3 regions of the Bordetella genomosp. 10 genome follow, and region 2 is predicted to be linked to each of the others. Evidence: predicted binding sites of a transcription regulator. Region 2 holds the regulator's gene; each other region holds the start of a gene.
The links. Region 2 encodes LexA, which represses DNA repair genes until DNA is damaged. Its sites were predicted from a motif close to ACTGTATNNNNATACAGT; they were not measured.
Positions count from the first base shown of each region.

Region 1: CAL29_RS19425 (DNA topoisomerase IV subunit B) is a predicted target of LexA. The motif match lies at 2,211-2,228, and genes of this name have one in related genera.
Region 3: imuA (translesion DNA synthesis-associated protein ImuA) is a predicted target of LexA. The motif match lies at 2,274-2,291, and genes of this name have one in related genera.

Region 1 covers NZ_NEVM01000005.1:697,973-703,373, forward strand. The annotation lists gene CAL29_RS19425 (DNA topoisomerase IV subunit B) at 4-1,965, opposite strand; gene trxA (thioredoxin TrxA) at 2,458-2,787, shown strand; gene rho (transcription termination factor Rho) at 2,862-4,118, shown strand; gene CAL29_RS19440 (YhdP family protein) at 4,323-5,401, opposite strand, start outside.
Region 2 covers NZ_NEVM01000002.1:428,854-434,254, forward strand. The annotation lists gene lon (endopeptidase La) at 1-2,200, shown strand, start outside; gene lexA (transcriptional repressor LexA) at 2,366-3,013, opposite strand; gene CAL29_RS11350 (amino acid aminotransferase) at 3,416-4,621, opposite strand; gene uvrB (excinuclease ABC subunit UvrB) at 4,697-5,401, shown strand, end outside.
Region 3 covers NZ_NEVM01000005.1:258,890-264,290, forward strand. The annotation lists gene CAL29_RS17360 (DEAD/DEAH box helicase) at 1-2,035, shown strand, start outside; gene imuA (translesion DNA synthesis-associated protein ImuA) at 2,388-3,113, shown strand; gene CAL29_RS17370 (Y-family DNA polymerase) at 3,037-4,500, shown strand; gene CAL29_RS17375 (error-prone DNA polymerase) at 4,534-5,401, shown strand, end outside.

The DNA of each region.
Region 1 (5,401 bases), on a different contig from region 2:
GCGTCAGATATCGAGTTCGGCGAGATTGCCCTTTTCCTCGATCCAGCTCCGGCGCTGCGACGATTCGCCCTTGCCCATGAGCATGTCGAACATGCGCGTGGTGTCCTCGGCGGTCAATTCGCCATAGCCCACCGGCAGCAGGCGCCGGGTGTCCGGGTTCATGGTGGTTTCCCACAACTGCTCCGCGCTCATTTCGCCCAGGCCCTTGAAGCGGCTGATGCTCCAGGCGCCTTCGCGCACGCCTTCCTTGCGCAGCTTGTCCTGCACCGCCTCCAGCTCCCCGGCGTCCAGGCAGTAGACCTTGCGCGGCGGGCGCTTGCCCTGGGCCGGCACGTCCACGCGGAACAGCGGCGGCTTGGCGACATAGACGTTGCCGGCCTCGACCAGCTTGGGGAAATGCCGGTAGAACAGCGTCAGCAGCAGCACCTGGATGTGGGAGCCGTCGACGTCCGCGTCGGAGAGGATGCAGATGCGGCCGTAGCGCAGACCGGACAGGTCCGGCGTGTCGTTCGGACCGTGCGGGTCGACGCCGATGGCCACCGAGATGTCGTGGATTTCGTTGTTGGCGAACAGGCGGTCGCGCTCGACCTCCCAGGAATTCAGCACCTTGCCGCGCAGCGGCAGCACGGCCTGGAATTCCTTGTCGCGCCCCATCTTGGCCGAGCCGCCGGCCGAGTCGCCCTCCACCAGGAAGACCTCGGTGCGGGAGGCGTCGCTCGACTCGCAGTCGGTCAGCTTGCCGGGCAGCACCGCCACGCCGGAACTCTTGCGCTTTTCGACCTTCTGCGCGGACCGGGCGCGCGCCTGGGCCTGGCGGATCGCCAGCTCGGCCAGCTTCTTGCCGTATTCGACGTTGCTGTGCAGCCAGAGATCCAGCGCGCCCTTGGCGAAGCCGCCCACCAGGCGCACGGCGTCGCGGCTGTTCAGGCGTTCCTTGATCTGGCCCTGGAACTGCGGGTCCAGCACCTTGGCCGAGAGCACGAAGCTGGCGCGAGCGAAGACGTCTTCCGGCAGCAGCTTCACGCCCTTGGGCAGCAGGCTGTGCAATTCCGCGAAGCCCTTGACCGCGCCGAACAGGCCCTCGCGCAGGCCCGATTCATGGGTGCCGCCGGCGGGCGTGGGGATCAGGTTGACGTAGGACTCGCGCACGACGTTGCCGTCCTCGGCCCAGGCCACCGCCCATTGGGCGCCCTCGCCCTCGGCGAAGCTTTCGTGGTCGGCGCCGGCGTACTGGGCGCCCTCGAACATGGGCACCATCAGCTCGGCGCCGCCCAGGGCCTCGGTCAGGTAGCCGCGCAGGCCGTCCTCGTACAGCCAGGTCTTGACCTCGCCGGTCTTCTCGGTGGTCAGGGTGACCTTGACGCCGGGCAGCAGCACGGCCTTGCTGCGCAGCAGGTGGGTCAGCTCGCCCAGCGGGATATGCGCGGTATCGAAGTACCTGGCGTCCGGCCAGACGCGCACCCGCGTGCCGGACTTCTTGCGCGCGACGCCGGTGAACGGCGCCAGCGGCTCGGCCACGTCGCCGTCGCGGAAGACCATGCGGTGGATGCCGCCGTCGCGCCAGACCGTGACCTCCAGGCGGGTGGCCAGGGCATTGGTGACCGAGACCCCGACGCCGTGCAGGCCGCCGGAAAAGGCGTAGGCGCCGCCGCCCTGCTTGTCGAACTTGCCGCCGGCGTGCAGGCGGGTGAAGACCAGCTCGACCACGGGCGCGTTTTCTTCCGGGTGCATGCCGACCGGGATGCCGCGGCCGTCGTCCTCCACGGAGACGCTGCCGTCGGTGTGCAAGGTGACCTGGATGTGCTTGCCGTTGCCCGCCAGGGCCTCGTCGGCGGCGTTGTCGATGACTTCCTGCACGATGTGCAGCGGATTTTCGGTGCGGGTGTACATGCCCGGGCGTTGCCGCACGGGCTCCAGGCCCTTCAGGACCCGGATCGACGACTCGGTGTAACGTGGTGTGGCCAAGTTATCCCCAACATCTGTGGAAAAAAACCGACATTTTACGGAAAGGCTCAGGATTGGCGCGGCTTCCGGTGGAATGCGCACAGTCTGACCAGCCCCGGTATGACGGAGGTAGTGAAAGGCCCGGTGCAAGCCGGTCCGGGCGCGCCGTTGCGGGCATGGAGACCATGTCCCCAGGGCCGGCGGCGTCCCCGGACGACCGGCCCACCGGACCGCGAGGCCGTTTATGCTACACAAAACCGGTGAAGCCTGTTCGTATGGACAGTGGTATGCTTTAATCCTGTCAACTCAAAAACGCCGGGTTTGAGCGCAGGCAGCGCGGCGGAGTTCCCGCCGCAGGCAATGTAGGGGAAAATGAGCGCCAGGGAACCCCTGGTCACTCGCAGGTGTCCCAGGCAACAGGCCTGCCGGACGCATCCTGTCCAGCCATCCGCGATACGCCTTCCCAGCCGGTTCTGCCGGCCGCCCAGCGAAAAAACCCAACGAGAAACCGCCATGAGCGACCAAATCAAGCATGTAAGCGACGCCAGCTTCGAAGCCGATGTCCTGAAGTCCGACGTCCCCGTATTGGTGGACTACTGGGCTGCCTGGTGCGGCCCCTGCAAGATGATTGCCCCCATCCTGGAAGAAGTGGCCAAGGAATACAACGGCCGCCTGACCATCGCCAAGCTCAACGTCGACGAAAACCAGGATACGCCCGCCAAGTACGGCATCCGCGGCATTCCGACGCTGATGCTGTTCAAGGGCGGCCAGGCCGCCGCGACCAAGGTCGGCGCCCTGTCGAAATCCCAGTTGACGGCCTTCCTCGACGGCGCCCTGAGTTAATTTTCCCTTTCTCGCGCGGGCCCGTCCGTGGCCCGCCGCCCCACTCCCCTCTTTCCTCCCCCAACAGCACCCCAATGCACCTGAATGAACTAAAGGCGCAGCACGTCTCCCAACTGCTCGAGCAGGCCGCCAAACTGGAAATCGAGAACGCCAACCGCCTGCGCAAGCAGGAGTTGATGTTCGCCATCATGAAGAAGCGCGCCAAGCAGGGCGAGCAGATCTTCGGCGACGGCGTGCTCGAAGTCCTGCCCGACGGCTTCGGTTTCCTGCGCTCGCCGGAAACCTCCTACCTGGCCAGCACCGACGACATCTACATCTCGCCGTCGCAGATCCGCCGCTTCAACCTGCACACCGGCGACTCGATCGAAGGCGAAGTGCGCACGCCCAAGGACGGCGAACGCTATTTCGCGCTGGTGAAGGTGGACAAGGTCAACGGCCTGGCGCCCGAGGCGATCAAGCATCGCATCATGTTCGAGAACCTGACGCCGCTGCACCCCAACCGGGTGATGAAGCTGGAACGGGACATCAAGAGCGAAGAGAACCTGACGGGCCGCATCCTGGACGTGTTCTCCCCGCTCGGCGCCGGCCAGCGCGCGCTCATCGTGGCGCCGCCCAAGTCCGGCAAGACGGTGATGATGCAGCACATCGCGCACGCCATCACCACCAACTTCCCCGAAGCGGTGATGATCGTCCTGCTGGTGGACGAGCGTCCCGAGGAAGTGACGGAAATGCAGCGCACGGTGCGCGGCGAAGTGGTGGCGTCGACCTTCGACGAACCTGCCACCCGTCACGTGCAGGTCGCCGAAATGGTCATCGAGAAGGCCAAGCGCCTGGTCGAACTGAAGAAGGACGTGGTGATCCTGCTCGACTCGATCACCCGCCTGGCGCGCGCCTACAACACGGTGGTGCCGGCCTCGGGCAAGGTGCTGACCGGCGGCGTCGACGCCAACGCCCTGCAGCGTCCCAAGCGCTTCTTCGGCGCGGCGCGCAACATGGAAGAAGGCGGCTCGCTGACCATCATCGGCACGGCGCTGATCGAAACCGGCAGCCGGATGGACGAAGTCATCTACGAAGAGTTCAAGGGCACCGGCAACTCGGAAGTGCACCTGGAACGCCGCCTCGCCGAGAAGCGCGTCTACCCGGCCATCAACCTGAACAAGTCGGGCACCCGCCGCGAAGAACTGCTGATCCGTCCGGATCTGCTGCAGAAGACCTGGGTGCTGCGCAAGTTCATCCACGACATGGACGAAATCCAGGCGATGGAGTTCATCCTGGACAAGATGCGCGCGACGAAGACGAACGACCAGTTCTTCGACATGATGAAAAAATGACCCCCCCCTACCGCGCGGAGCGCGGCCCCCCCGGGGGGGCGACACTGGCGGACCGGCAAAGCCGGATCCGCGGTGTCTGCGATTGGGGAGACCTGTGCGTTGCGCGGGTCTTTTTGCTTTTTGCGGTCTCGATTTGTTAGGTGTTAGGCCTGTGCTTTGCATGGGCCTTCTTCCTTCTTGTTTGTTGGCTTCGCCCTTCCTGTCTTAGCCTTCGACGCTGGGGGAGGTGGTGGACTTGGGGGTGGCGTCGGGTTTGTGGCTGGAGTCGATGGGGGCGACTTTGGGGTCGTTCCAGTTGCCGGTGACGGCGTATTCGCTGGTGAGGGCGCTGGCCAGGGGGTGCTTGAGGATCAATTGTCCGAGGAAGGCGCCCAGGCCTAGCAGGGGGTTGACGAAGGCGGTGGCGACGGCGGCGCCGCTGGCGTCGATGTTGGGGACGACGACGGCCTTGAGGTTCCAGGTTTCGTCGATGATGTTGGTGTCGCCCGCCAGGATGATGCTGGCGACCGGACCGGCGACCTTGTAGTCCTCGGTATGGGCCACGCCCTTGGACAAGGCGATGTGGCCGCGGATGGTGTCGAAGGGGAAGCCGTCGCGCAAGAGGTTGACGGGATTGAAGTCCAGGCGCGCCAGCCGGTTCACCGATTGCAGCGACAACAGCTCCAGCAGCCGTGCGGTGCGCGAGTTGACGTGCACGAAGCGCCCCTTGTCCAGGCTGACCTTGACCTTGCCCTCGATGTTCGCGAGGTCATGCGTCCAGGGCAGGTCGTTCCAGGTCAGGGTGCCCGACGTCGATCCGCTGCCGTTGGCCACGGTGTCCGGCTTGCCCAGGCGCGCCAGGAGCTTGCCGACGTCCTTGAACTGGACCGACGCGTCCACGGTCAGGCCGCGCTCCGCGCCGCTCAGCCGCCATGCGCCCTTGGCGTCCAGCGTGGCGTCGTCGTTGGCGATGCGCAGCTTGTCCAGTTGCCAGCGGCGGCCGCGTTCCAGGTTGGTGCCCAGCACCTGCAAGGCGCCGACGTCCTTGCCGTACAGGCGCAAGGAATCCGCCTGCAGGTCGACGGCCGGAATGTCCGACAGTTCGTCGGTCTTCGCCAGGGCATCGCTGGCCGTGTTGCTGTCGTTCTCGTCGCCGAAGGACAGGTACTTGAAGCGCCCGGTCACCTTGCCGGCCACGCTGCCCGAGGCTTCGCGCCAGGACAGGGAGCCGGCCGCCTGGCGCGACTGGATATCCACCCGCCATTGCATATCGACCGGCCGCGCGGCGTTCAAGGTCAGGTCGT
Region 2 (5,401 bases):
CAAGCTGCCCGACGGCACCGTGAAGGTGCTGGTGGAAGGCTCGCAGCGCGCGCGCATCACCCGCATCGAGGACGTCGATTCGCATTTCACCTGCGAAGTGGTGCCCATCGAGCAGGACACCGCCCAGGGTTCGGAAACCGAAGCCCTGCGCCGCGCCATCGTGGCGCAGTTCGAGCAGTACGTAAAACTGAACAAGAAGATCCCGCCCGAGATCCTGACCTCGCTGGCGGGCATCGACGACGCCGGCCGCCTGGCCGACACCATCGCCGCGCACCTGCCGCTCAAGCTCGAGCAGAAGCAGAAGATGCTGGAAATCTTCGGCACCGCCGAGCGCCTGGAAGGCCTGCTCACGCAACTGGAAACGGAAATCGACATTCTCCAGGTGGAGAAGCGTATCCGCGGCCGCGTCAAGAAGCAGATGGAGAAGAGCCAGCGCGACTACTACCTGAACGAACAGGTCAAGGCCATCCAGAAGGAACTGGGCGAAGGCGAAGAGGGCGCGGACATCGAGGAGCTCGAAAAGAAGATCCTCGCCGCCCGTATGCCCAAGGACGCGCGCAAGAAGGCCGACGCCGAGCTCAAGAAGCTCAAGCTCATGTCGCCCATGTCGGCCGAGGCCACCGTGGTGCGCAACTACATCGACACGCTGATCAATCTGCCGTGGCGCAAGAAGAGCAAGGTCAACAACTCCATTTCCAACGCCGAGTCGGTGCTGGATGACGATCACTATGGCCTGGAGAAGGTCAAGGAACGCATCCTCGAATATCTCGCCGTGCAGCAGCGCGTGGACAAGGTCAAGGCGCCTATCCTGTGCCTGGTCGGCCCTCCGGGCGTCGGCAAGACCTCGCTCGGCCAGTCGATCGCCAAGGCCACGAACCGCAAGTTCGTGCGCATGGCGCTGGGCGGCGTGCGCGACGAGGCCGAGATCCGCGGCCATCGCCGCACCTACATCGGTTCCATGCCGGGCAAGATCCTGCAGAACATGAACAAGGTGGGCGTGCGCAATCCGCTGTTCCTGCTGGACGAAATCGACAAGCTGGGCATGGACTTCCGCGGCGATCCTTCGTCAGCGCTGCTGGAAGTGCTGGACCCGGAACAGAACCACACCTTCCAGGACCACTACGTCGAGGTCGATTTCGACCTGTCGGACGTGATGTTCGTGGCGACCAGCAATACGCTGAACATTCCGCCGGCCCTGCTGGACCGGATGGAAGTCATCCGCCTTTCGGGCTACACCGAAGACGAGAAGGTGCATATCGCCAGCGACCACCTGCTGCCCAAGCTGCTGAAGAACAACGGCTTGAAGGATGGCGAACTGTCGGTCGAGGAATCGGCCCTGCGCGATATCGTCCGCTATTACACCCGGGAAGCCGGCGTGCGGGCGCTGGAGCGCGAAATCGGCAAGATCTGCCGCAAGGTGGTCAAGGAACTGCTGACCAAGCGCGATGCCGCGGCCGGCAAGGGCGAGGCGGAGCAGGCCAAGGGCGTGGTCGTGTCGGCGGACAACCTCAACGACTACCTGGGCGTGCGCCGCTACACCTTCGGCATGGCCGAGAAGGAAAACCAGGTGGGCCAGGTGACCGGCCTGGCCTGGACCGAAGTGGGCGGCGATCTGCTGACCATCGAAGTCGCCGACATGCCGGGCAAGGGCGCCATCCAGCGCACCGGTTCGCTGGGCGACGTGATGAAGGAATCGGTCGAGGCGGCCCGCACGGTGGTGCGCTCGCGCGCCCGCCGCCTGGGCTTTGCCGACAGCGTGTTCGAGAAGCGCGACATGCACGTGCACGTGCCGGAAGGCGCGACGCCCAAGGACGGTCCGTCCGCGGGTATCGCCATCACCACGGCCATGGTGTCGGCCTTGTCGGGCATTCCGGTGCGCGCGGACGTGGCCATGACGGGCGAGATCACCCTGCGTGGCGAGGTGCTGGCCATCGGCGGCTTGAAGGAAAAGCTGCTGGCCGCGCACCGCGGTGGCATCAAGACCGTGCTGATCCCCGAGGAAAACGTCAAGGATCTGGCGGAGATTCCGGACAACGTCAAGAACCACCTGGAAGTCGTGCCGGTGCGTTGGATCGACAAGGTCCTGGAATTGGCGCTCGAACGCATGCCCGAGCCGCTGAGCGAGGAAGAGTCCAAGGACAAGCCTCTGGTCTCGGCCCAGCCCGCTAGCGAAAGCGCGGATCCCGTGACCAAGCATTGATTGATGCGGGAGGCAGGGGCTCCGGCCCCGGCCAAGCAAAAAGGCGAACCGTATATGCGGTTCGCCTTTTTGTTTATGCGGCTTTCTTGTTGATGCGGCTTGTTTGTTGGCTTGTTCGTTGGCTCGTTTGGCTTCTTCGGCTTGTCCGTTTACATCGCCCGCCACTCAGTGCAGCGCCTGCGTCCGGATGAGGCCCACGGCGATGCCTTCCAACGCGAAGTCCTGGCCGTTCCGCACGACGATGGGCTCGAAATCCGGGTTCTCCGGCAGCAACTGGATGCGGCCGCCTTGCCGCTGCAGGCGCTTGACCGTCACGTCGTCGTCGATGCGCGCCACGACGATCTGCCCGTCGCGCGCCTCGCCGGCTTTCTTGACCGCCAGCAGGTCGCCGTCGAGGATGCCGGCGTCGCGCATGCTCATGCCGCGCACCTTGAGCAGGTAGTCGGGACGTTGCGCGAACAGGCCGGGATCGACGCCGACGTCGCGTTCGACGTGTTCGGCCGCAAGAATGGGGCTGCCGGCGGCGACGCGGCCGACCAGCGGCAGCATCAGTTGGGCGAGGGCAGGGAGGGGCAGCATGGCCTGCACGCCCGTGGGGGCTTCCTTCAGGCGTATGCCGCGCGACGCCCCGGCGGTGAGTTCGATGGCGCCCTTGCGCGCCAATGCCTTCAGGTGATCTTCCGCGGCATTGGGCGAACGAAACCCCAGGGCCTGCGCGATTTCGGCGCGGGTAGGGGGGAAGCCGGTGCTGGCGACCGTCTGGCGGATCAGATCGAGAATCTGCTGCTGACGTTCGGTGAGTTTGGTGGCCATGCGTCCGTCTCCCAGGAAATCTTCGGGCTGTATGGATATACAGCCCTGAATTTTGGGGGACGCAGCTTGGAAATGCAAGCCTTTTTCCAGCGGCGTTTTTTCATCGCCGGGCCGCTCCCAAGATGAAAAACGCCCCCTCGGGGGGCAGCAAGCGGCGCAGCCGCGCGGCGTGGGGGCCTTTTTTCATCGCCGGGCCGCTCCCAAGATGAAAAGCGCCCCCTCGGGGGGCAGCAAGCGGCGCAGCCGCGCGGCGTGGGGGCCTTTTTTCAGCCGCGCCGGGCCGCTCCCAAGATGAAAAGCGCCCCCTCGGGGGGCAGCAAGCGGCGCAGCCGCGCGGCGTGGGGGCCTTTTTTCAGCCGCGCCGGGCCGGCGCAGGTCCGCGCCGGCCCGGCACGCGGGGGTTCAGCCCTTCAGCACGGCCGCGATGGCGTTGGCGACCTTGTCGATGTTGCCGCTGTTCAGCGCGGCCACGCAGATGCGGCCGCTGGCCACGGCGTACACGCCATGCTCTTCGCGCAGGCGGTCGACCTGGGCCGGGTTCAGGCCCGAATAGGAGAACATGCCGCGCTGCTTGAGCACGAAGCTGAAGTCCTGGCTGGCGCCGGCGGCCTTGATCTTCTCCACCAGTTGGGCGCGCATCAGGCGGATGCGGTCGCGCATGCCGGCCAGTTCCTCTTCCCACAGGGCGAAGAGCTCGGGCGAGTTGAGGACCGAGGCGACCACCGTGCCGCCGTGGGTGGGCGGGTTGGAGTAGTTGGTGCGAATCACGCGCTTGAGCTGGCTCAGCACGCGGGTGGCTTCGTCCTTGTTGCCGGCGACCACCGTCAACGCGCCGACGCGCTCGCCGTACAGCGAGAACGACTTCGAGAACGAGGAGCTGACCAGCATGGTGATGTCCAGGTCGGCGAACAGGCGCACGACCGCGGCATCTTCCTGCAGGCCTTCGCCGAAGCCCTGGTAGGCGATGTCCAGGAAGGGCACCAGGCCGCGTTCCTTGACGACCGCGGCGATCTGCTTCCACTGCTCGGGGGTGGGATCCACGCCGGTCGGGTTGTGGCAGCAGGCGTGCAGCACGACCACGCTTTGCGCCGGCATGGCCTTCAGACTGGCCAGCATGCCTTCGAAATTCAGGCCGCGGGTGGCGGCGTCGTAGTAGGCGTAGTTTTCAACGGTGAAACCGGCGCGCTCGAACAGGGCGCGGTGGTTTTCCCAGCTCGGATCGCTGATGTAGGCCTTGGCGCCCGGCAGCAACTGGCGCAGGAAATCGGCGCCGATCTTCAGCGCGCCGGTGCCGCCCAGGGCCTGCACCGTCAGCACGCGGCCTTCGGCGGCCAGGGGCGAGTCGGCGCCCAGCAGCAGGGTCTGCGCGCCCTTGTTGTAGCCCGGGATCCCTTCGATCGGCAGGTAGCCGCGCGCGGCGGCCGCCTCGATGCGAGCCGTCTCCGCCTTGCGCACCGCGGCCAGCAGCGGGATGCGGCCATTGTCGTCGTAATACACGCCAACCCCGAGGTTGACCTTGCCGGGACGCGTGTCGGCGTTGTATTGCTCGTTCAGGCCCAAAATGGGGTCGCGGGGTGCTAGCTCTACGGAGTCGAAAAGAGTGCTCATCGGATCGAACGGAGGAAGGGTGGACGCAGCGGACAGTGCGGCGGATAATCAGGGGTTTCCCTCGGACAGTCTAGCATGTCCTCTCCCGGATTCATCGAATTCCCCGACAGCCCTTTCCAGCTCTACCAGCCCTATCCGCCGGCCGGCGATCAGCCCAATGCCATCGAGGCGCTGACGCAAGGCGTGGAGGACGGTCTGATGTACCAGACCTTGCTGGGCGTGACGGGCTCGGGCAAGACCTACACCATGGCCAACGTCATCGCCCGTCTGGGCCGGCCGGCCCTGGTGCTGGCGCCGAACAAGACGCTGGCGGCGCAGCTCTATGCCGAGATGCGCGAGTTCTTCCCGCGCAACGCGGTCGAGTACTTCGTCTCGTATTACGACTACTACCAGCCCGAAGCCTACGTGCCCACGCGCGACCTGTTCATCGAAAAGGACTCGTCGATCAACGAGCACATCGAGCAGATGCGGCTGTCGGCCACCAAGAGCCTGTTGGAGCGCCGCGATACCGTCATCGTCGGTACGGTTTCGTGCATCTATGGTATCGGCAATCCGGGCGACTACCACGCCATGGTGCTGATCCTGCGCGCCGGCGACCGCGTGTCGCGGCGCGAGATCCTCGCCCGCCTGGTCTCCATGCAGTACACCCGCAACGACGCCGAATTCGCCCGCGGCGTGTTCCGCGTGCGCGGCGAGACCATCGACATCTTCCCGGCGGAAAGCGCCGAGCTGGCGCTGCGCGTCACCTTGTTCGACGACGAGGTGGAAACGCTGGAGCTG
Region 3 (5,401 bases), on a different contig from region 2:
GGCCATGGACTGCGCCGGCTGGCTGGCCGTCCTGCGGCGCATCGAGCAGGGCGGCGTCACCCTGCTCGCGCGCGACCTGCCGGCGCCCTCGCCGCTGGCGATGGAAATCCTCAACGCCAACCCCTATGCCTTCCTGGACGACGCGCCGCTGGAGGAAAGACGCACGCGCGCGGTGCAGGCGCGGCGCTGGTCCGACCCCGCCAGCAACGACGACCTGGGCGCGCTGGATCCGGCGGCCATCGCGGACGTGGCCGCGCAAGCCTGGCCGCGGGTGCGCAACGCGGACGAGGCGCACGAGGCGTTGATGACGCTGGGCTGCGTGACCGCCGACGAAGCGGCCGGGCTCGGCGTGCCGGCCGGCGACGACGATGGCCGGGCGCGGACGGACGCGGGCGCCGCGGATGAAGACGGCGCCGGCGATGACTGGCGCCCCCGGCTGCGCACGCTGGCGCGGTCCGGCCGCGCCGCGCAACTGGTGCTGCCGGATGGCGCGCGTCTGTGGACGGCGCTGGAGCGCCTGCCCTGCCTGCTGGCGGTCTATCCCGACGCCGCCTGCGAGCCGCAACTGGCCCCCGCCGCGGAAGACTGGCGGCGCGAGGACGCCGTCGTCGAGCTGTTGCGCGCGCGCCTGTCCGGCAGCGGCCCGCGCACGCTGGAAGAGATCGCCGCGCCCCTGTCCCTGCCGGCCGCCGACGGCGCCGCCGCGCTGGCCCGGCTGGAGCAGGAAGGCGTGGTGCTGCGCGGCCGCTACACACCGGCGGCCCCGGCGGAACAGTGGTGCGAGCGGCATCTGCTGGCGCGCATCCACCGCCTCACCATCGCCCATCTGCGGCGTGAAATCGAGCCGGTGACGCGCCAGGACTTCATGCGCTTCCTGTGCCATTGGCAGCGGCTGGCGCCGGCCACGCGCGGCCAGGGAGCGGCGGCGCTGGGCGAAGTCCTGGATCAGTTGGAAGGCTATGAAGCCGCGGCCGGCGCCTGGGAGCGCGACCTGCTGCCGGCCCGCGTCGCCGGCTACCAGCCCGCCTGGCTGGACGACCTGGTGCGCGCCGGCCGCCTGGCCTGGCTGCGCATGCCGGGTCCGGCCCGCGGCGCCGTCGCCACGGTGCGGGCCACGCCCATCGTGCTGCTGCCGCGCCGCCAACTGGAGACCTGGCAAACCCTGGGCAAGCCGGCCGATCCGGACACGCTGTCGGCGCGCGCCCGCGACGTCCACGATGCGCTGCGGGGCGAAGGCGCGATGTTCTTCGATGAATTGCTGGGCGCCACCCGCTTGCTGCCGGTGGAGCTGGAAAACGCCCTGGTCGAACTGGTGGCCGCCGGCCTGGCCACGGCGGACAGCTACGACGGCCTGCGCGCCTTGCTGCTGCCGGCGTCGCGGCGCGCGCCCACCGGCGGCCGGCGCCGGCGCGGCGGCGCGCCCCCGCCCGGCCTGGACCAGGCCGGCCGCTGGGCCGTCGTCCGCCGCGCGCCGGTCGCGACCGATGCGGCCGGAACGCATCCTGCCATCGCAGCGGCCTCGGCGGCGACAGGCGCGGCCGTACATGGACAAGGACAAGGACGCACCCCCGCCCGCGATCCGGCGCAACTGGAGCATCTCGCGCGCGTCTTGCTGCGCCGCTACGGCGTGGTGTTCTGGCGCCTGCTGGATCGCGAGGCCGGCTGGCTGCCGCCGTGGCGCGACCTGCTGCCCGTCCTGCATCGGATGGAAGCCCGCGGCGAGATCCGCGGCGGGCGCTTCGTGGCGGGCCTGGCCGGCGAGCAATTCGCCCTGCCCGAGGCCATTCCCGTCCTGCGCGGACTACGCAGGCAGGAGGGCGACGGCGCCTGGATCGCCGTGTCCGCCGTCGATCCCTTGAACCTCTGCGGCACCCTGCTGCCCGGCGAAAAGATTCCCAGCGTGGCCGGCAACCGCATCCTGCTGCGCGACGGCGTGCCCATGGCGGCATGGGTGGCCGGGGAGTTCCGGGAACTCACGCCGCTGACGGCCGACGAGCGGCAGGCCGCCCACGCCGCGCTGGCGGAACGCGGCTGAAGAAACAGAGAAACATTTCGCCGGACGCCCTTGACAAAAACGCCGCGCCCTATATCAGGGTAAATACGGGCAGATCCGGCGCAATTTATCCAGCCCATTGATTTACAAGGGCTTTTAAGATTTTCCAAAAACCTATCCCTAGACTTGTCCACAGAAGATGTTGATAAGTCCAGGGATGACGGCCGGTGTCCGCCCCCTTTTTATTCCGTCGCGGGGCGGCGCGAGAGCCCGATTTTATGCTGTATATTTATCCAGTTCATTATTTTTTTATGCCCGCGTTCCCCGACGATCCGCGGGCGCCGGAATAACGCCCTTCATGGTCCCCCGATAAAACGCTTTCTCCGCCCGCGTCATGTCCTCCCCCGCCACCCTCGCCCCCGAGCGCATCCACCCCGCCTTGTGGCGCGGGACGCAGCTCGCGCGCGGCACGCGGGCGGCGGTGCGCACCGGCCATCCCCAGTTGACGCGCGAACTGCCGGACGGCGGCTGGCCCACCGGGGCCCTGACCGAACTCCTGCTGGCGCGTCCGGGGATAGGCGAGCTGCGACTGCTCCAACCCGCCCTGGCCGCGCTGCCGGCGGCTGGCCCGATCGCCCTGGTGCAACCGCCCTGCGTCCCGCATATCGCGGCCTGGCGCGGCGCGGGCCTGGACCCCAACCGCTTGTGGTGGATAGACCCGGCGCGCGAAACCGACGCCCTGTGGGCCGCCGAACAGATCCTGAAAAACGGCAGTTGCGCCGCCCTGCTGTGCTGGCTGCCGCGGGTGCGCAACGCCAGCCTGCGGCGCCTGCATCTGGCCGCCCAGGGCAGCGGCACGCTGCTGTTCGCCCTGCGGCCGGCGCGCGACGCCGAACAGGCCTCGCCGGCGCCCTTGCGGCTGGCGCTGCGCGCCGTCAGCGGCGGCCTGGCCGTCGACCTGCTCAAACGGCGCGGCCCGGTCTGCGCCCAACCCTTGTTCATCGCGCTGGACACGCCCCTGGCGCCCCGCCTTTCGCCTACGCATGCCCCTTACGCTCTGGATCGCCGTATCCCTGCCCAGGCTGGCGCTGGACGCACTGCGTCCGCCCTGGCCACTTGAAAGCACGGCTTGCGCGGTCATGCAGCAGGATCGCGTCCTGGCCCTGACGACCGCCGCCGCGGACCTCGGCATCCAGCCGGGGCTGCGGCGCGGCGGCGTCACGGCCATCGCGCCGCAAGTCATCATGCTGGAACGCGACCCCGCCGCCGAGGAAGACGCGCGGCAGGCCACCGCCCTGGCCTTGCTGCAATACACGCCGGAAGTCGCGCTGGCCGAGGCCGACACCATCCTGCTGAACGTGGGCGCCAGCCTGCGCGCCTTCGGCGGCCCGCGCCGCCTGCTGCGCCGCGCCCGCGCCACCGTCGCCAGCCAGGCGCTGCAGGCCGTGTGGTCGATGGCGCCCACCGCCGGCGGCGCCTGGCTGCTGGCGCAGGGCCACATGCGCCGCCGCCGGGTCATCCGCCTGGCGGCGCTGGCCCGGCGGCTGGACGCCCTGCCCTGCGGCCTGCTGCCGCAGGCCCAGCCCTACCAGGACTGGCTGGGAGGCATAGGCTGCGCCACGCTGCGGCACCTGCGCGCCTTGCCGCGCGCCGGCTTGCAACGGCGCTGCGGCCCGGCCCTGACGCTGGCCCTGGACCGCGCCTATGGCCAGGCGCCCCAGGCCCACGCCTGGCTGGCGGCGCCGCCGCGCTTCCGCCGCCGCCATGAGCTGATCGAACGCATAGAGCACACCGACGCCGTGCTGGCGGTGACCCGCCGCCTGCTCGAACCGCTGTGCGGCTGGCTGGCCGCGCGCCAACTGGCGGTGCCCCGCCTGCGGCTGGAGCTGGAGCACGAGCGCGGCCGCCACGCGCGGCCGCCCACGCCGCTGGACCTGGCCCTGGCCGAGCCCGCCTGGCAGGCCGGCCACCTGCAAGCCCTGCTGTGCGAACGCCTGGCCCGCCTGACGCTGGCCGCCCCCGTGATCGCGGTGGTGCTGGACGCACCCGACACCGTGCCGCGGCCGGGCGCCAACACCACCCTGTTCCCCGATCCCGCGCAACAGGCCGGCGACCAGGCGCGCCTGCTGGACCTGCTGGCCGCGCGGCTGGGCCGCGAGCGCGTGCGCGTGCCCTGTCCCGCCGCCGACCATCGCCCGGAGGCCGCCAACCGCTGGCGCCAGGCCCACGACGCGCCGTCCGCCATCGCGCCGGCTCCCGTCCTGGACCGCCCCTACTGGCTGCTCGATCCGCCGCAAGTCCTGCGGATCCGCGACCAACGGCCGTTCCACGGCTCGCCCCTGACGCTGGTGCGCGGCCCGGAACGCATCGAAAGCGGCTGGTGGGACGAAGGCCTGGCCTTGCGCGACTACTTCGTCGCCGAGGACGCGGAAGGCGCCCGCTACTGGATCTATCGCGAACGCGACGCGCGGGACGGCCGCTGGTTCCTGCACGGTTTGTACGCCTAGCCCTGGCTGCGCGGACCACCCCGGTAATCCATCATGCAGATATTGGAAGAAGACGACGACGACCGCCATGCCGACGACGACGGCGATGTCGATGGCGAGGGCGTGGCCGCGCCGTCCCTGCCCGGCTACGCGGAACTGTGCTGCCTGTCGAATTTTTCCTTCCTGCGCGGCGCCTCGCATCCGGAGGAGCTGGTCGAGCGCGCCGCCGAACTGGGCTACGAAGCGCTGGCCCTGACCGACGAATGCTCATTGGCCGGCGTGGTGCGCGCGCACGTGCAGGCCAAGGCCAGCAAGCTGCGCCTGGTCATCGGCAGCAGCTTCACCCTGGCGTCGGGCATCGCGGCCGTGGACGATCCGCCGCCGCGCATCGTGCTGCTGGCGCAGACGCGCGAAGGCTACGGCAACCTGGCGGAACTGATCACGCTGGCGCGCACGCGCGCAGCCAGGAAAGGCAGCTACATGCTGGCGCCCGCCGATCTCGAAACGCCCGCCGCCGGCCATGCGCATTTGCGCGGCATGCCCGATTGCCTGGCCATCCTGGCGCCGGAACATGGCGCGAGCGCGGACGTGCTGTCCCGCCAGGCGCGCTGGCTGGCGGCGCTTTTCCCCGGCCGCGCGTGGCTGGGGCTGGCCTTGCAGCACAACGACCGCGACGATCTGCACCGCGCGCACGTCGAGGCGGCGGCGCGGGCCAGCGGCCTGCCGGTGACCGCCCTGGGCCAGGCCGAAATGCACCTGAGATCGCGCAAGCCGCTGCACGACACGCTGGCCGCCATCCGCCTGGGCAAGCCCGTGCGCGAATGCGGCTACGCCCTGGCGGCCAATGCCGAACGGCATCTGCGTTCGCGCCTGCGCCTGGGCGCGCTGTATCCCGCCGCGGCCCTGCGCCAGGCCCTCTATA